2 regions of the Lentzea sp. NPDC003310 genome follow, and region 1 is predicted to be linked to the other one. Evidence: riboswitches for the same ligand, from Rfam matches in the RefSeq annotation. Region 1 holds a riboswitch; the other holds the start of a gene.
What was found. Region 1 has a riboswitch for thiamine pyrophosphate ahead of ABZX02_RS33875 (FAD-dependent oxidoreductase). Riboswitches for the same ligand answer to the same signal wherever they lie in the genome.

Region 1 (7,463 bases):
CGAGACGCGCGAGTGGATCCTGCGCAACTCGCCGGTGCCGATCGGCACCGTGCCGATCTACCAGGCGCTGGAGAAGGTCAACGGCGATCCCGCGAAGCTGTCGTGGGAGGTCTACCGCGACACCGTGCTCGAGCAGTGCGAGCAGGGCGTCGACTACATGACCGTGCACGCGGGCGTGCTGCTGCGGTACGTGCCGCTGACGGCCAAGCGCGTCACCGGCATCGTCTCACGCGGCGGGTCGATCATGGCCGCGTGGTGCCTCGCGCACCACAAGGAGAGCTTCCTCTACACGCACTTCGAGGAGCTCTGCGACATCCTGCGCGCGTACGACGTGACGTTCTCGCTGGGTGACGGGCTGCGGCCCGGTTCCATCGCGGACGCCAACGACGCGGCGCAGTTCGCCGAGCTCAAGACCCTGGGCGAGCTCACGCACATCGCGCGGGCGAAGGACGTCCAGGTGATGATCGAGGGCCCCGGCCACGTGCCGATGCACAAGATCGCCGAGAACGTCCGGCTGGAGGAGGAGTGGTGCGGCGAGGCGCCGTTCTACACCCTCGGGCCGCTGGCCACGGACATCGCGCCGGCGTACGACCACATCACGTCCGCGATCGGCGCGGCGCAGATCGGCTGGCTCGGCACCGCGATGCTCTGCTACGTCACGCCGAAGGAGCACCTCGGCCTGCCGAACCGCGACGACGTGAAGACCGGCGTGATCACGTACAAGATCGCGGCGCACAGCGCGGACCTCGCCAAGGGCCACCCCGGCGTCCAGGACTGGGACGACGCGTTGTCCAAGGCGCGCTTCGAGTTCCGCTGGGAGGACCAGTTCAACCTGTCGCTCGACCCGGACACCGCGCGCTCGTTCCACGACGAGACGCTCCCCGCGGAACCGGCGAAGACGGCGCACTTCTGCTCGATGTGCGGGCCGAAGTTCTGCTCCATGAAGATCACGCAGGACGTCCGCCGCTACGCCGAGGAACGCGGACTGTCCACTGTGGAGGCGATCGAGGCGGGCATGGCGGAGAAGTCCGACGAGTTCGCCGACACCGGCAACAAGGTCTACCTGCCGGTCGTGGAGACCTCGTGACCGACGCACCCCCTCGGGTGCTCACCATCGCCGGAAGCGATTCCGGCGGTGGTGCGGGCATCCAGGCCGACCTCCGCACGTTCTTCGCGTGCGGAGTGCACGGCTGCGTCGCGCTCACGGCCGTGACGGTCCAGAACTCGTTGGGCGTCACGGGCGTCTCCGAGATCCCCGCCGACGTCGTGGCCGCGCAGGTCGTCTCGGTCGCCGAGGACATCGGCGTGCAGGCCGCGAAGACCGGCATGCTCGCCTCGGCGCAGATCATCGAGGCCGTGATCCCGGCACTGGACCGCGTGGGCATCGGACGGGGCGGCGTCCCGTTCGTCGTCGACCCGGTCTCCGCGTCCATGCACGGCAACCAGCTCCTCGCCGACAACGCCCTGGACGCGTTGCGCGGCCTGCTGTTCCCGCGCGCGACGCTCGTGACGCCGAACCTCGACGAGGTGCGGCTGATCACCGGCATCGCGGTGAAGGACCGCGAGGACCAGCGCGTGGCGGCGGAGGCGTTGCACGCGCTGGGTCCGGAGTGGGTGCTCGTGAAGGGCGGCCACATGTGGGACGACCCGGAATGCCTCGACCTGCTCTACGACGGGCGCGAGTTCATCGAGTTGCCCGGGCCGCGCTACGAGACCGAGAACACGCACGGCTCCGGTGACACGCTCGCCTCGTCGATCAGTTCGGCTCTCGCGAAGGGCGCGACCGTGCCGGAGGCGGTGCGGTTCGGCAAGGACTTCATCGTGCGGTCGGTGGCGGCGGCCTACCCGCTGGGCGCCGGAGTCGGTCCGGTGTCGCCGTTCTGGAGCCTGGACGGCTGAAAATCGCTGGACCGCCTCACCATGCTTGACAACCGTGCAGAACAACGAGGTCAGGACCGAGCTGGTCATCCCGGCGCCGATCGACGACGTGTGGCGCGTGCTGGTGGACTTCGGCGGCTACGCCCGCTGGAACCCCGTCATGGAGTACACGCGGGTGGACGGGACGAAGACGAAGGTGAAGGCGGCCAAGGGCACGCCGTTCGAACGCGACTTCGACGGAGAGCTGGTCTCCGTCGAGCCGTACGTGCTGGCCTCCCAGGGCGGCGACCCGGAGACGTTCTTCGGGCGCCACCGCTGGGAGCTCAGCGAAACCGGCGGCGGCACGCTGCTGGTGAACGCCGAGACCTTCACCGGCACCATGGCCGCGGACGTGCTGGCGCAGACCCGCGAGGTGCTCGTCGCGGAGTTCGACGGCTTCAACAAGGCGCTGCTCGCGGTCTTCGCTGGCCGAAGCCGCTGACGCTACTTCGGCTCTTCGCCGACGAGCGTCTCCAGGGCGTCGAGCGCGCCCACCAGAGCCGCGATGTGCTCGGGCGTGAGCTGCTCGATCCGGCGCTGCAGTTCGCGCACCCGCGCGGACCGCACGCCGGACACCATCGTCTCGCCCTCGGGCGTGGGGGTGGCGAGCCAGGCACGGCCGTCCTGCGGGTCGGGTTCGCGCTTCACGTACCCGGCCTCGACCAGCGCGGCCACGATGCGCGACAACGTCGGGGGCGCCACGCCCTCCTTCGTCGCCAGGTCGCCGAGGCGCATGGGACCGCAGCGCGCGAGGGTGGCCAGCGCGGACACCGCGCCGGGGCCCAGACCGGGGGATCCGGTGCGGCGCAACAACCGGGCCAGCCGGCCGATCGCCAGGTACAGGCGCGCCGTCGCGTCCTCGACCTCGGCGTCAATGGGGGCGGTCACGGCTAGTCGTCCTCCTCGGCGGAACTTACGTAGTGCTCAATCATCCCCCAACACGTGAGTACCCAAGGTAGCGACTCAAAGACCCGGCGAAGACGCTTGGGCCCAAAAGCGCTGCGGAATCCGGCCGGCCAGGCGCGCCAGCCGTCCGCCCTCGACCGCACAACGCATGGCGGCGGCCATCCGTTCCGGGTCCTGCGCTCGTGTGACGGCGGTCGCCAGCAACACCGCTGAGCAGCCGAGTTCCATCGCCAGCGCCGCGTCGGAGGCCGTGCCGATGCCCGCGTCCAGGACAACTGGAACAGAAGCACGAGAAGTGATCAGCTCGATGTTGTGCGGGTTCCGAATTCCCAGCCCCGTGCCGATGGGAGAACCCAACGGCATGACGGTCGCGCACCCGATGTCCTGGAGCTTCAAGGCCAGCACCGGATCGTCGTTGGTGTAGGGCAGGACGACGAAGCCGTCGTTCACCAGCCGCTCGGCCGCGTCGAGCAGCTCGACCGGGTCCGGCAGCAGCGTCTCCTCGTCGTGCACGACCTCGAGCTTGACCCAGTTCGTCTCCAGCGCCTCGCGCGCCAGCTGGGCGGTCAGCACGGCCTCGGCGGACGTGCGGCAGCCAGCGGTGTTCGGCAGCACCTCGATTCCGAGGCGCCGCAACAACTCCAGCACCCCGGTCCGGCCCGCGGCGTCGACCCGGCGCATCGCCACGGTCGTGAGCTCGGTGCCGGACGCGACCAGCGCCCGTTCCAGCACCGAGAGGTTCGCGGCACCACCGGTGCCGGTGACGAGCCGGGACCGGAACTCCCGGCCCGCGATGATCAGCGGATCGTCCACGTCAGCCTCCCTGGACCGCGGTCAGCACCTCGACCACGCCGCCGTCCGGCACGATCGTCTTCTCCCACAACGCCCTCGGCACCACGGCGCCGTCGAGCGCCACCGCCACGCCCTTGTCGGGGGCTCCCACCAGCGTCACGACCGCGGCCACCGACGTGCCGTCGGCCAGGTCGCGGGAGGTCCCGTTCACCTGTGCCTTCACGAACTTCCTCCCAGCAGTGCGACGACTTGCCGTGCCGTGTGCGGGGCCAGCAGCAGCCCGTTGCGGTGGTGCCCCGTCGCGGCGATCACGTCCGGCTCCAGCCACCGCACCACCGGGACGTTGTCGGGACTGCCCGCGCGGAATCCCACGGCCGCCTCGGTCAGCGCGTACTCGGCGATGCCCGGCAGCACGGTTTCCGCGTCCCGCAACAGGTCCCGCACGCCCGCGACGGACACGTCGGTGTCGAAGCCGGCCTCGTACTGGGTGGCGCCGACGACCAGTCCGTCGTCGCGCGGCACCAGGTAGACCGGACGGCCCGAGACCAGCGCGCGGATCGTGTGGCGCGGCGGCGGCAACGAGCCGGGCCGGTGCGTGAGCCGCAGGATCTCGCCCTTGACCGGCCGGATCACGTCGCGCAGCGCCGGGTGCAGCGCCCCGCTCCACGCGCCCGCGGCGATCACGGTGACCCGTCCCTCCACATCGGACTGGACACCGGCGTCCCGGCATGCCTTCCACAGTGCGGAAAGCAGCAGCCTGTTGTCGACGGCCAGGTCGCCGGACGCGAACACGCCGCCACGCACCGCCGGACCCAGCGAGGGTTCGAGGGCGCGGATCTCCCGCGAGGTCAGCAACTCCCCGGCGTGCCTCAGGTCGGCCAGGTCACCGGGCTGCGTGCCGACCGCCAGCGTGCCCGCGTCGAACAGCGGCACGCCGATCGACGCGGCGAACGCGGGCCACATCTCCAGGGCCTCGACCCCCTGCGCCACCACGGCTTCCTCGCCCGGCCACGCCTCCGTCAGCGGCGCGAGCATGCCGCCCGCGACCCGCGACCCGGCGTGCGGCGACCCCTCGTCGGACACGGAGACGGAGAACCCGGCCCGTGCCGCGGCGAGTGCCGCGGACAGGCCGATGACGCCGCCACCCCGGACGGCCACTTCCACACTGCTCAAGGCATTCACGCTCCCTGCGCCGGCATGACCCGGATCAGGTTCGACGGTCGGAGCGAACCACGCTCCCTCTCAGCCCGGTGTTCTCCAGGCTCCCGTGCGGACCGACTTCAACATAACGGTTAACGTGCGTGCGTGCCAGGACTCGACGGAAACCTGATCAGGCAACGACTCGCCGACGCGACCCTCTACCTCTGCACGCCGAACCGGCCTGATCTGGCCGAGTTCGCGGACGCGGCCCTCGCGGGCGGGGTCGACATCATCCAGTTGCGGGACAAGTCACTCGAAGCGAAGCAGGAGATCGAGGCGCTCGAGGTCCTCGCCGAGGCCACCGCGCGCCACGGGAAGCTGCTCGCCGTCAACGACCGCGCGGACATCACGCACGCGGTCGACGCCGACGTGCTGCACCTCGGCCAGGACGACCTGCCCGTGCCGCTCGCCCGGAAGATCGTCGGCGACGAGGTCGTGATCGGCCGTTCCACCCACGACGTCGACCAGATGACGGCGGCCGCGGCCGAACCCGGCGTCGACTACTTCTGCACTGGCCCGTGCTGGCCGACCCCGACCAAGCCGGGCCGTCCGGCGCCGGGACTCGACCTCGTCCGCGCCACGAAGTCCGACCGTCCGTGGTTCGCGATCGGCGGCATCGACCTCGCGAACCTGCACGAGGTGCTCCAGGCAGGAGCCACCCGCGTGGTCGTCGTCCGGGCCATCACGGACGCCGAGGACCCGCGCCGCGCCGCCGAGTTGTTCAAATCCGAACTTGATCGTTGAAATTTGAACTAAAAGGCGTACGCTCGAAGTCGTGAGCGCACCTGTGCTGTACCTGAGCCACGGGGCTCCCCCGCTGGCTGACGACGAGACGTGGACCAGAGAGCTCAAGGACTGGTCCGCCACGCTCCCGCGCCCGGAGGCCGTGCTCATGGTCTCCGCGCACTGGGAGGAGGCGCCGACGACGATCGGCGCGACCACGACCGTGCCGCTGGTCTACGACTTCTGGGGCTTCCCCCAGCGCTACTACGAGGTCACGTACGAGGCGCCCGGCGCGCCGCAGCTCGCGGACGACGTGCGCAAGCTGCTCGGCGGCCACGTCGAGCAGGACGAGGAACGCGGCCTCGACCACGGCGCCTACGTGCCGTTGAAGGAGATGTTCCCGGACGCCGACGTGCCGGTGCTGCAGATGTCGATGCCCACGCTCGACCCGCGCGAGCTGCACGAGATCGGCCGCAAGCTGGCGCCGTTGCGGGACCAGAACGTCCTCATCGTCGGCAGCGGCTTCATGACGCACAACCTGAGCTGCGTGAACTTCCCTGCCGGACCGGACTACGAGCCGCCGTCGTGGTCGAAGGAGTTCGACGACTGGGCGCACCGGCAACTGGCGGCCGGCGACGTGGACGCGTTGCTCGACTTCCAGGTGAAGGCTCCCGCGGCCGGGATCGCCCACCCGCGCACCGAGCACTTCGCGCCGCTGTTCGTGGCGCTGGGCGCCGCGAGCGACGAGAAGGCCGCGAGCACCGTCGACGGCTTCTGGTACGGCCTGTCGAAGCGGTCAGTGCAGTTCAGCTGAGCCCTCCAGGAACAACGTGGCCAGCCTGCGCGCGATGGCGGGCGTCCCGTTGCGGACGCCCGAGCTCGCCATGAGCAGCAGCACCACGTCGTCGACCGAGAAGTCGGCCCGCAGCCGCCCGGTCGCCTTGGCCCGGCGGATGAGCACCGCGAGCGAGCGGAACGACGTGTCGCGCACCTCGGCGAAGTCGATCGCCTTCGGATAGGCGCTCGTGAACGCCGCCGCGAACCCGCGGTCGAGCACGTGCAGCCGGCAGACCTCCCGCACCGTCAGGCAGAACCCCTCCCAGGGGTCCGGGTGCGCGAGCCCGTCCTCGACCGCGGCCGTGCACGCCGCCATCTGCTCCGAGAAGGCCTCCACCACCAGCGCCTCCTTGGTCGGGAAGCGGCGGTAGAGCGTCGCCGGACCGACCCCGGCGCGGCGGGCGATCTCGCGCATCGGCACGTCCAGGCCCTCGACCGCGAACACCTCGCGCGCGACCGCCATGATCCGGTCGCGGTTGTCGCGGGCGTCCGAGCGCAGGTTGTGAGTCAGATTCGCCGTCACCGTCTCAGTTTCGGCTAAGCGGACGCCCTGTTCCACTAATTTCGCCGCCATGCGAGCACTCCAGTTCTCCGAGTACGGGCCCGCCGACGTGCTGCACGTCGCCGAGGTCGCCGCACCGCACGCCGGCCCCGGGCGGGTCCGCATCGCCGTCCGCGCCTCCGGGGTCACGCCGGCGGACACCTACCTGCGCTCCGGGCGGTTCGGTGAGCGGCTGTCGCTGCCGCACGTGCCCGGCATCGACGCGGCCGGCGTCGTCGACGAGGTCGGCGAGGGGGTGACCGGGGTCCGCGCGGGCGACGAGGTGTTCGGGATGGTCGACCTGGCCCTGCTCGGCGGCGCCAACGCCGAGTTCGCCGTGCTGACGGCGTGGGCGCCGAAGCCGGCGGCGCTGAGCTGGGAGCAGGCGGGAGGCGCGGCGGGCAACGTCGAGACCGCGACCAGGGCACTCGACCTGCTCGGCGTGGGCGATGGCACGACGTTGCTGATCGCGGGCGCGGCGGGCGGGGTCGGCACCGTCGCGATCCAGCTGGCGGCCGCGCGGGGCGCGAAGGTGATCGGCACCGCC
Region 2 (7,463 bases), on a different contig from region 1:
GGGAGACATCTATCTCGGGCTTGGCCGTCACGACGAGGCCATCGAGAGCTACGAGCGTGCGCTGGCGTTGTGGCGGCGCATGCGTGACGGGACCAACGCCGCTGCCTGCCTCCTGGTGCTCGGGAAGGCCCTCATCGGCGCTGGACTGCCAGAGCGCGGCAGGCAGGCTCTCGCCGAGGCGCTGGAAGTGATCGCCACCGTGCCGGAGGGGGGACACAGCTTCGGCGTCGAGGAGCTGCAGGAAGCGCGTGACCTGATTGCATCACTGACAAATGTATGACGCGAGGTTTGTACCGACCTCCGCCGGGTACCTCTAGTTCAGGATTCCCCACCTGGAGGTGTCATGATCGTCCTCGGACTGATCCTGCTCGTCGTCGGATGGCTGGCTGGTATCAGCATCCTGACGACGCTTGGCGTGGTGCTGCTGGTGATCGGCGCGATTCTCGCCGTGCTCGGCGCGGTCGGCAAGCCGATCGGTGGTCGTGCGCACTACTTCTGATCGCCGCTCGGATCACCGTTCCTCCCCTCGGAAACGGTGAAGGGGGAGTCTCCTTTGTGGAGGCTCCCCCTTCTTTTTGTCTCACAACGGTTTTACACGTTGTTCTTGGCGCGAGCGGCGGCGGCGAACACTCCGAACGCGACCCCCAGCATGGCCAGAGCGGCGACAGCGGCAACAACAAGATCAACAGACATGATCAGAAAAACTCCCTCTTGCGATCTCTCCCGTCTTGATGACGCCGGGGTACCCCGTTTCGTTGCCTCGGGTAACGTTTTCGGGGTGAAACTCCGTGCTGTGGAAGCGCGAGTGCTCTCCGTAGCGCCGTGGCTGTTCGGGTTGTCGGTGCTCGGGCACCTGTTCATGGTCGCCTTCCAGACGAAGATGACCATGATCGACCTGCTGGTGTACCGCAACGGATCGCCGCACCTGTTCCAAGGTGATCTCTACGAGTGGCGGCTCGACCAGTACGCGGACGTGTTCCCGCTGCCGTTCACGTACCCGCCGTTCGCGGCCGCGATCTTCACGCCGATGAGCTGGGTGCCGTGGGAGGCCTCCCGGTGGATCTGGCAGCTGATCTGCCTGGGCTGCCTGTACTTCATCGTGCGCACCAGCCTGAAGCTGCTGAAGCTCCAGGACCCGCGCCGCGCCATGATGTGGACCGCGCTGACGCTGTGGATCGAGCCGGTCCGCACCACGCTCAACTACGGCCAGATCAACCTGGTGCTGGTCGCGATCCTCATCGGCACGCTCGCCAGCGCGCGCAACTGGGTGGGCGGCGCCGGCGTGGGGTTCGCCGCCGGCATCAAGCTCACGCCCGCGATCTCCGGGCTGTACTTCCTGATCCAGCGCCGCTGGATGGCCGCTGTGTGGTCGTTCGTCGCTTTTGTCGTCGTGTACGGCATCGGCTGGGCCATCTCGCCGTCGCAGTCGGACAAGTTCTGGTTCCAGCTGCTCGGGGACGCGAGCCGCGTCGGGCCGGTCGGCAGCGCCATCAACCAGTCACTGCGCGGAGCCCTGAGTCGCACGTTCGGCTACGACGTGAAGACCGGGCCGATCTACATCGTGGCCGTGCTGATCGCCGCCGCGCTCACCTGGTTCGCGGTCAGCAGGACCAAGGACGTGCTGGCGCTGATCGTCAGCGTCCAGATGCTCGGCCTGCTCGTCTCGCCGATCTCGTGGAGCCACCACTGGGTGTGGATGGTGCCCGCCCTGCTGTGGCTGGTCTACGAGGGCGGGCACCTGCTCTGCAAGATCACCGCCGGTCTGTGGGTGGTGCTGACCGGCGGCTACCTGATCTCGTTCCTGCTGCTGGCCCAGCCGAACATCTGGGACTTCCCGCGACCGTGGATCTTCGTCGTGCTCGGCTGGGGCTATCCGGCCGCGGGCGTGCTCACGCTGGTCGCGATCGGGCTAGCAGCCCGGCGTCAGCGGGACGAGCTGCTGCCCCGCGACGAGGAAGCTGCCGACGGCGAACCCAGCCGAGTCTCCGGCTGACGCGGGCCTCCAGGAGTTGCGGGCCGCGGTCCAGCCGAGCATCGCCTGGCCATCGTCCGCGAGCGCGATCCGCGTGAACGACGGCAGCGCCATGTTCAGCGCGTCCGGGGCGAAGGGGGTTCGCCGGGTCGACCGGCAGCAGGTAGGAGTTCGCCTGTACCCACGGCCACGTCTTGTGGTTGCTGATGCCGGTGGTCCGCACCTGGGCGAGGTCGCCGACGTGGAAGCCCGCGTTGGCGACAGAAAGTGATGTGCGCAACCGCATGAGGGTGTTCCCTCTCCACTCCGCGGGCGGCGGCAGCGCACATCTTGACCGAATCAGCTCATCGCGTCCAGGACTCCGTCGATCTCCTCGGCGAGAGTCACGTCGAGGGCGGTGATTCCTCCCTTGAAATGCGTGCTCAGGCGAAATGTCAGTGTCTTGTAACGGATGTCGATGTCCGGGTGGTGGTTGTCGTTCTCCGCGATCTCCGCGATCCGGTTCACGACCATGATCGCCTGCGGGAAGCTCGCCAGCTCCACGGTCCGGACGAGCGCCGCGTCCTGCGCGGTCCAGTCGGGCAGCTTGGGCAGCACGTCGTTCAACTGATCGTCGCTCAACAGCTCGGCCATGTCCTGATCGTCCCACCACGTCACGTAAGCTGCGCGTTTACCACGGGAGTCCGGTGAAGCGCCGGGCTGAGAGGAGGGCTCGCAAGCCCTCGACCGTCCACCTGATCCGGGTCATACCGGCGTAGGGAGAGGTTTGACGTGAGAAGGATTTTCGCTGTTTGCGCTGCTCTCGTGCTGGCCGGCTGTTCGGCCGGTGCGCCGACGGCGCCGCAGTCGCACGAGGTCACGCTGGTGACCCACGACTCGTTCGTGGTGAAGCCGGAGGTGCTGGACGAGTTCCAGAAGTCCTCGGGCATCACCGTGAAGCAGATCGCCAGCGGGGACGCGGGTGAGCTCACCAACAAGCTGGTGCTCACCAAGGCGAACCCGATCGGCGACATCGCGTTCGGCGTCGACTCGACGTTCGCCTCGCGTGCGCTGACCGAGGGCGTGTTCGCCGAGTACGCCTCGCCGGAGGCCTCCAAGGGCGCCCAGCGGTACAAGGCCGACGACACGAACCGGCTGCAGGCCGTCGACGTCGGTGACGTGTGCCTCAACATCGACCCGGCGAAGCTCGGTGGCGTCGAGCCGAAGTCGTACGACGACCTGATCGACCCGAGGTTCAAGGACAAGCTGGTCGTCGAGAACCCGGCCACCTCGTCGCCGGGGCTCGCGTTCCTGCTCGGCACGATCGCCAAGTACGGCGAGAACGGCTGGCAGGACTACTGGACCAAGCTCAAGGCCAACGGCGTCAAGGTCGTGAGCGGCTGGGAAGAGGCCTACAACCAGGAGTTCTCCGCCACCAAGGGCGACCGGCCGATCGTGGTGTCGTACGCGTCGTCGCCGTCGGCCGAGGGCGGCAAGACCAAGGCCGTGCTCGACACCTGCTACCGGCAGGTCGAGTACGCGGGCGTGCTGACCGGGGCGAAGAACCCCGAGGACGCCAAGAAGGTCCTCGACTTCCTGCTGGGCGAGAAGTTCCAGGCCCAGGTGGCCGAGCAGATGTACGTGTACCCGTCGCGCGAGGGCGTCGCGCTGCCCGAGTCGTGGGCCAAGGACGCTCCGCTGCCGTCTTCGCCGCAGTCGCTGCCCGCGGACAAGGTGAAGGACAACCGCGAGGCGTGGGTCGAGCAGTGGCGCAAGCTGGTGCAGGGCTGAGTTCGCGGACGGGGTGGTCGGCGGCGGCACTGCTGCCGCTCGCCTTCCTCGCCCTGTTCTTCGCCTGGCCCGTCCTCGCCATCGTCGCCCTCGGCTTCCGCGAAGGCGGTGTGCTGAAGGCACTCGGTGAGGGCGACACGTGGGAGCTGGTCGGGTTCACCCTCGGCCAGGCCGCCGCGTCGACGGTCGTGGCCGTCGTCGCCGGGATGCCGCTCGCGTTCGTCCTGGCGCGGTGCAAGATCCGCGGCCTGGGTGTGATCCGCGCGGCCGTGATGGTGCCGTTCGTGCTGCCGACCGTGGTGGTGGGCCTCGCGTTCCGGACGTTCTGGCCGGACGGCGGGGTGCTGCCGATCGTGCTGGCCAACGCGTTCTTCAACGTCGCCGTGGTCGCGCGGACCGTGGGTGGGCTGTGGGCACACACAGATCGGCGGGCCGAGGACGCTGCACGGGCGTTGGGCGCGTCACGGCCGCGAGCGTTCCTCTCGGTCGTGCTGCCCGCGCTGGCGCCGGCGATCGGGTCGGCCGCCGCAGTCGTGTTCCTGTTCTGCGCCACGAGTTTCGGCGTCGTGCTGGTACTGGGCGGGTCGCGGTACCGGACGCTGGAGACCGAGATCTACCTGCGCACGGTCGAGCTGTTCGACCTGTCCGGGGCGGCGGCGTTGTCGTTGCTGCAGTTCGCGGCCGTGCTCGCGGTGCTGGTGCTGGGAGCGCTGGCCCGGCGGCGGCGCGAGACCGCGCTCGCGTTGCGGGGCAGGGAAGAGCTGGCGCGGCGCCCGTCCGGCGGCGAGTGGTACGTCGTGGCCGCCGCCTTCGCGGTGGTGGCGACGCTGCTGGTGCCCGTGGTGGGGCTGGTGGCCAGGTCACTGTCCACCCGGGACGGTTGGAGCTTCGCCGGGTACGTGGCGCTGACCACCCGCGGCGACCGGGGAACGCTGGCCGTGACCGGGATCGACGCGGCGGTGAACTCGTTGCGGACCGCTTTCGACGCGACGCTCGTGGCGTTGGTGGTCGGGGTGTTCTCGGCCGTCGTGCTGGTCGGGCTGCGGCGGTCCGGCGCGCGGTTCGCCGAGGTGCTGGACACCGCGCTGATGCTGCCGCTCGGCGTGTCCGCGGTGACGGTCGGCTTCGGGTACCTGATCACGATGGACGCGCTGCCCGGCGACTTCCGGACCTCGCCGCTGCTGGTGCCGCTGGCGCAGGCGCTCGTGGTGACGCCGTTGATCGTGCGGATGGTGCTGCCGGTGCTGCGGGCCGTCGACGAACGGCTGCGGCAGGCGGCGGCGACGCTGGGCGCCTCGCCGGCCCGCGTGTGGCGCGAAGTGGACCTGCCGCTGGTCGGCCGGTCGCTCGTGGCGGCGGCCGGGTTCGGGTACGTGGTGGCGCTGGGCGAGTTCGGGGCGACGAGCTTCCTCGCGCGGCCGGACGCGCCGACGTTGCCGGTGGTGATCGCGCGGCTGATGTCGCGGCCGGGGGAGTTGAACAGCCAGATGGCCTACGCGGCGTGCGCGCTGCTGATGGTCGTGACGGTCGGGTGCGTGCTGCTGATCGAACGGCTGCGCGTGCCGAGCAGCGGGGAGTTCTGATGGCACTGGAACTGGACTCGATCACCGTCCGCTATGGACAGACGACCGCCGTGTCGGACGTGTCGCTCGAGGTGGCGGACGGCGAGGTCGTCGCGCTGCTCGGGCCGTCCGGGTGCGGCAAGTCGACCCTGCTGCGCGCCGTCGCCGGGCTGGAGAAGCCCTCTTCCGGTGCCGTGCGGTGGGATTCCGCCGACCTGGCGGGCGTTCCGGTGCACCGCAGGGAGTTCGGGCTGGTGTTCCAGGACGGCCAGCTGTTCCCGCACCGCACGGTCGCCGGGAACGTGGCGTTCGGCCTGCGCATGCAGAAGGTCGAGCGGGAAGCGCGGGACAAGCGCGTGCTCTCGTTGCTGGAACTCGTCGGCCTGGAGGGGTATGCGGGGCGTCGCGTGACGCAGCTGTCCGGCGGCGAGCAGCAACGGGTCGCGCTGGCGCGGGCACTGGCTCCCTCGCCGCGCCTGCTGCTGCTGGACGAACCGCTGTCGGCCTTGGACCGCGCACTGCGCGAACAGCTCGCGGTCGACCTGGCCCGGCTGCTGCGCGAGGCCGCGACCACCGCGCTCGTCGTGACGCACGACCACGACGAGGCCTTCACCCTGGCCGACCGGGTCGCGATCATGTCGCGCGGCCGGATCGTCCAGGTCGGCCCGCCGGCGCAGGTGTGGTCGTCGCCCGTGGACGTGGAGACCGCGAAGTTCCTGGGCTGCAGCAAGTTCGTGCCCGGTTCGTTCGTGGGGCTCGACGTCGAACGGGTGGGGCTGCGCGCCACGGCGTTGCGCGTGGACGCCGACGGCCTGCTGGAAGGCACGGTGCTGGAACGGGTCCACCGCCGCGACCACGTGCGGCTGCTGGTGGAGATCGGCGGCGAGGAGTACGAGGCCGTGGGACCGGTGTCCGTCGGCGACCGCGTGCGGCTCGCAATCGACTTGGACGGCGTCGCGCGCGTCGGGTAGTCATTGAGCCCTATGGGACTTCTTGACGGACGCGTCGCACTGGTCACCGGCGTGAGCAGGCGGGCGGGCATCGGCTACGCCATCGCCTCCCGGCTGCGCGCGTTGGGCGCCGACCTGTTCGTGCAGCACCACGTCGCGCACGACGCCTCGCAGCCGTGGGGCGCCGACGCCGTGGACGAGGTGCTGGAGGACATCGGCGCGCCCGGTCTGGGCGTGGACCTGGCCCGGCCGGAGGCACCCGAGGAGCTGGTGGCCGCGGCCGTCGAGGCGTTCGGACGGGTCGACATGTTGGTGTGCAACCACGCGCGATCCGGCGGAGACGGGCCGTTGGGAGAGCTGACGGCCGAGATGATCGACGAGCACTACGCCGTGAACACCCGGTCGTCGATCCTGCTGGCGCAAGCGTTTGCCCGGCGCTGGACCAGGACCGACGGCGGACGGATCGTGTTCCTGACGTCCGGCCAGAACCTCGGCCCGATGCCCGGCGAGATCGCCTACGCGGCGTCGAAGGGCGCGCTGGCGGCGATCGTCGCGACGCTGTCGCACGAGCTCGCGGACCGGGGGATCACCGTCAACGCGGTGAACCCCGGCCCCACCGACACGGGGTGGGCGGGGCCGGAGCTCACCGAGTTCGTGAACGAGCGAATGCCGTTGAAGCGCTGGGGTCAGCCGGACGACGCGGCCCGGCTGATCTCCTGGCTCTGCACGCCCGACGCTGCCTGGATCACCGGACAGGTGCTCAACAGCGAGGGCGGCTTCCGCCGCTAGTTGTCCTTCGTGATCAGGCGGATCGCCGCAAGCCCGGTCCCGATCAGCAGGTAGCACCCGGCCAGCAGTGTGCTGTCGCCGATCTGCCCCCACGGGATCGGGTCGCGCATCACGTCGACCAGCCCCGGGAAGCCCGTCGTGATCAGGAACGGGTGCAGCCAGTCCAGCGACGGGAACTGCCCCAGCACCTGGAACACGATGATCGTCGTCATGGTCGCCGCCTGCACCACGAGCGGGTGCTCGGTGGTGGCCGAGACGGCGAGGGCGACCGCGCCGACCGACACCATCTGGAACGTCACCAGGACGATGAACAACGCGATGCGGACCAGGCCCTCTCCGGTCGAGAGGGTCGTGCCGGACAGCGTCGCCATGCCGTCGGAGCCGAGGAACGCGGTGCCGGCGATGATGCCGACGACGGCC

Region 2: linked by a shared signal. The riboswitch ahead of ABZX02_RS20730 (thiamine ABC transporter substrate-binding protein) and the one ahead of ABZX02_RS33875 (FAD-dependent oxidoreductase) in region 1 are both predicted to bind thiamine pyrophosphate.

Annotation. Positions count from the first base shown of each region.
Region 1 covers NZ_JBEXNC010000019.1:4,842-12,304, forward strand. The annotation lists gene thiC (phosphomethylpyrimidine synthase ThiC) at 1-1,087, shown strand, start outside; gene thiD (bifunctional hydroxymethylpyrimidine kinase/phosphomethylpyrimidine kinase) at 1,084-1,899, shown strand; gene ABZX02_RS33855 (SRPBCC domain-containing protein) at 1,934-2,359, shown strand; gene ABZX02_RS33860 (MarR family transcriptional regulator) at 2,362-2,805, opposite strand; gene ABZX02_RS33865 (thiazole synthase) at 2,881-3,636, opposite strand; gene thiS (sulfur carrier protein ThiS) at 3,638-3,838, opposite strand; gene ABZX02_RS33875 (FAD-dependent oxidoreductase) at 3,835-4,797, opposite strand; TPP riboswitch at 4,783-4,894, opposite strand; gene thiE (thiamine phosphate synthase) at 4,921-5,559, shown strand; gene ABZX02_RS33885 (class III extradiol ring-cleavage dioxygenase) at 5,591-6,352, shown strand; gene ABZX02_RS33890 (helix-turn-helix domain-containing protein) at 6,335-6,898, opposite strand; gene ABZX02_RS33895 (NADP-dependent oxidoreductase) at 6,948-7,463, shown strand, end outside.
Region 2 covers NZ_JBEXNC010000009.1:315,734-323,196, forward strand. The annotation lists gene ABZX02_RS20710 (BTAD domain-containing putative transcriptional regulator) at 1-280, shown strand, start outside; gene ABZX02_RS20715 (DUF6131 family protein) at 344-499, shown strand; gene ABZX02_RS20720 (mannosyltransferase) at 779-1,993, shown strand; gene ABZX02_RS20725 (4a-hydroxytetrahydrobiopterin dehydratase) at 2,312-2,605, opposite strand; TPP riboswitch at 2,640-2,750, shown strand; gene ABZX02_RS20730 (thiamine ABC transporter substrate-binding protein) at 2,777-3,742, shown strand; gene ABZX02_RS20735 (iron ABC transporter permease) at 3,718-5,325, shown strand; gene ABZX02_RS20740 (ABC transporter ATP-binding protein) at 5,325-6,275, shown strand; gene ABZX02_RS20745 (SDR family oxidoreductase) at 6,288-7,043, shown strand; gene ABZX02_RS20750 (ABC transporter permease subunit) at 7,040-7,463, opposite strand, start outside.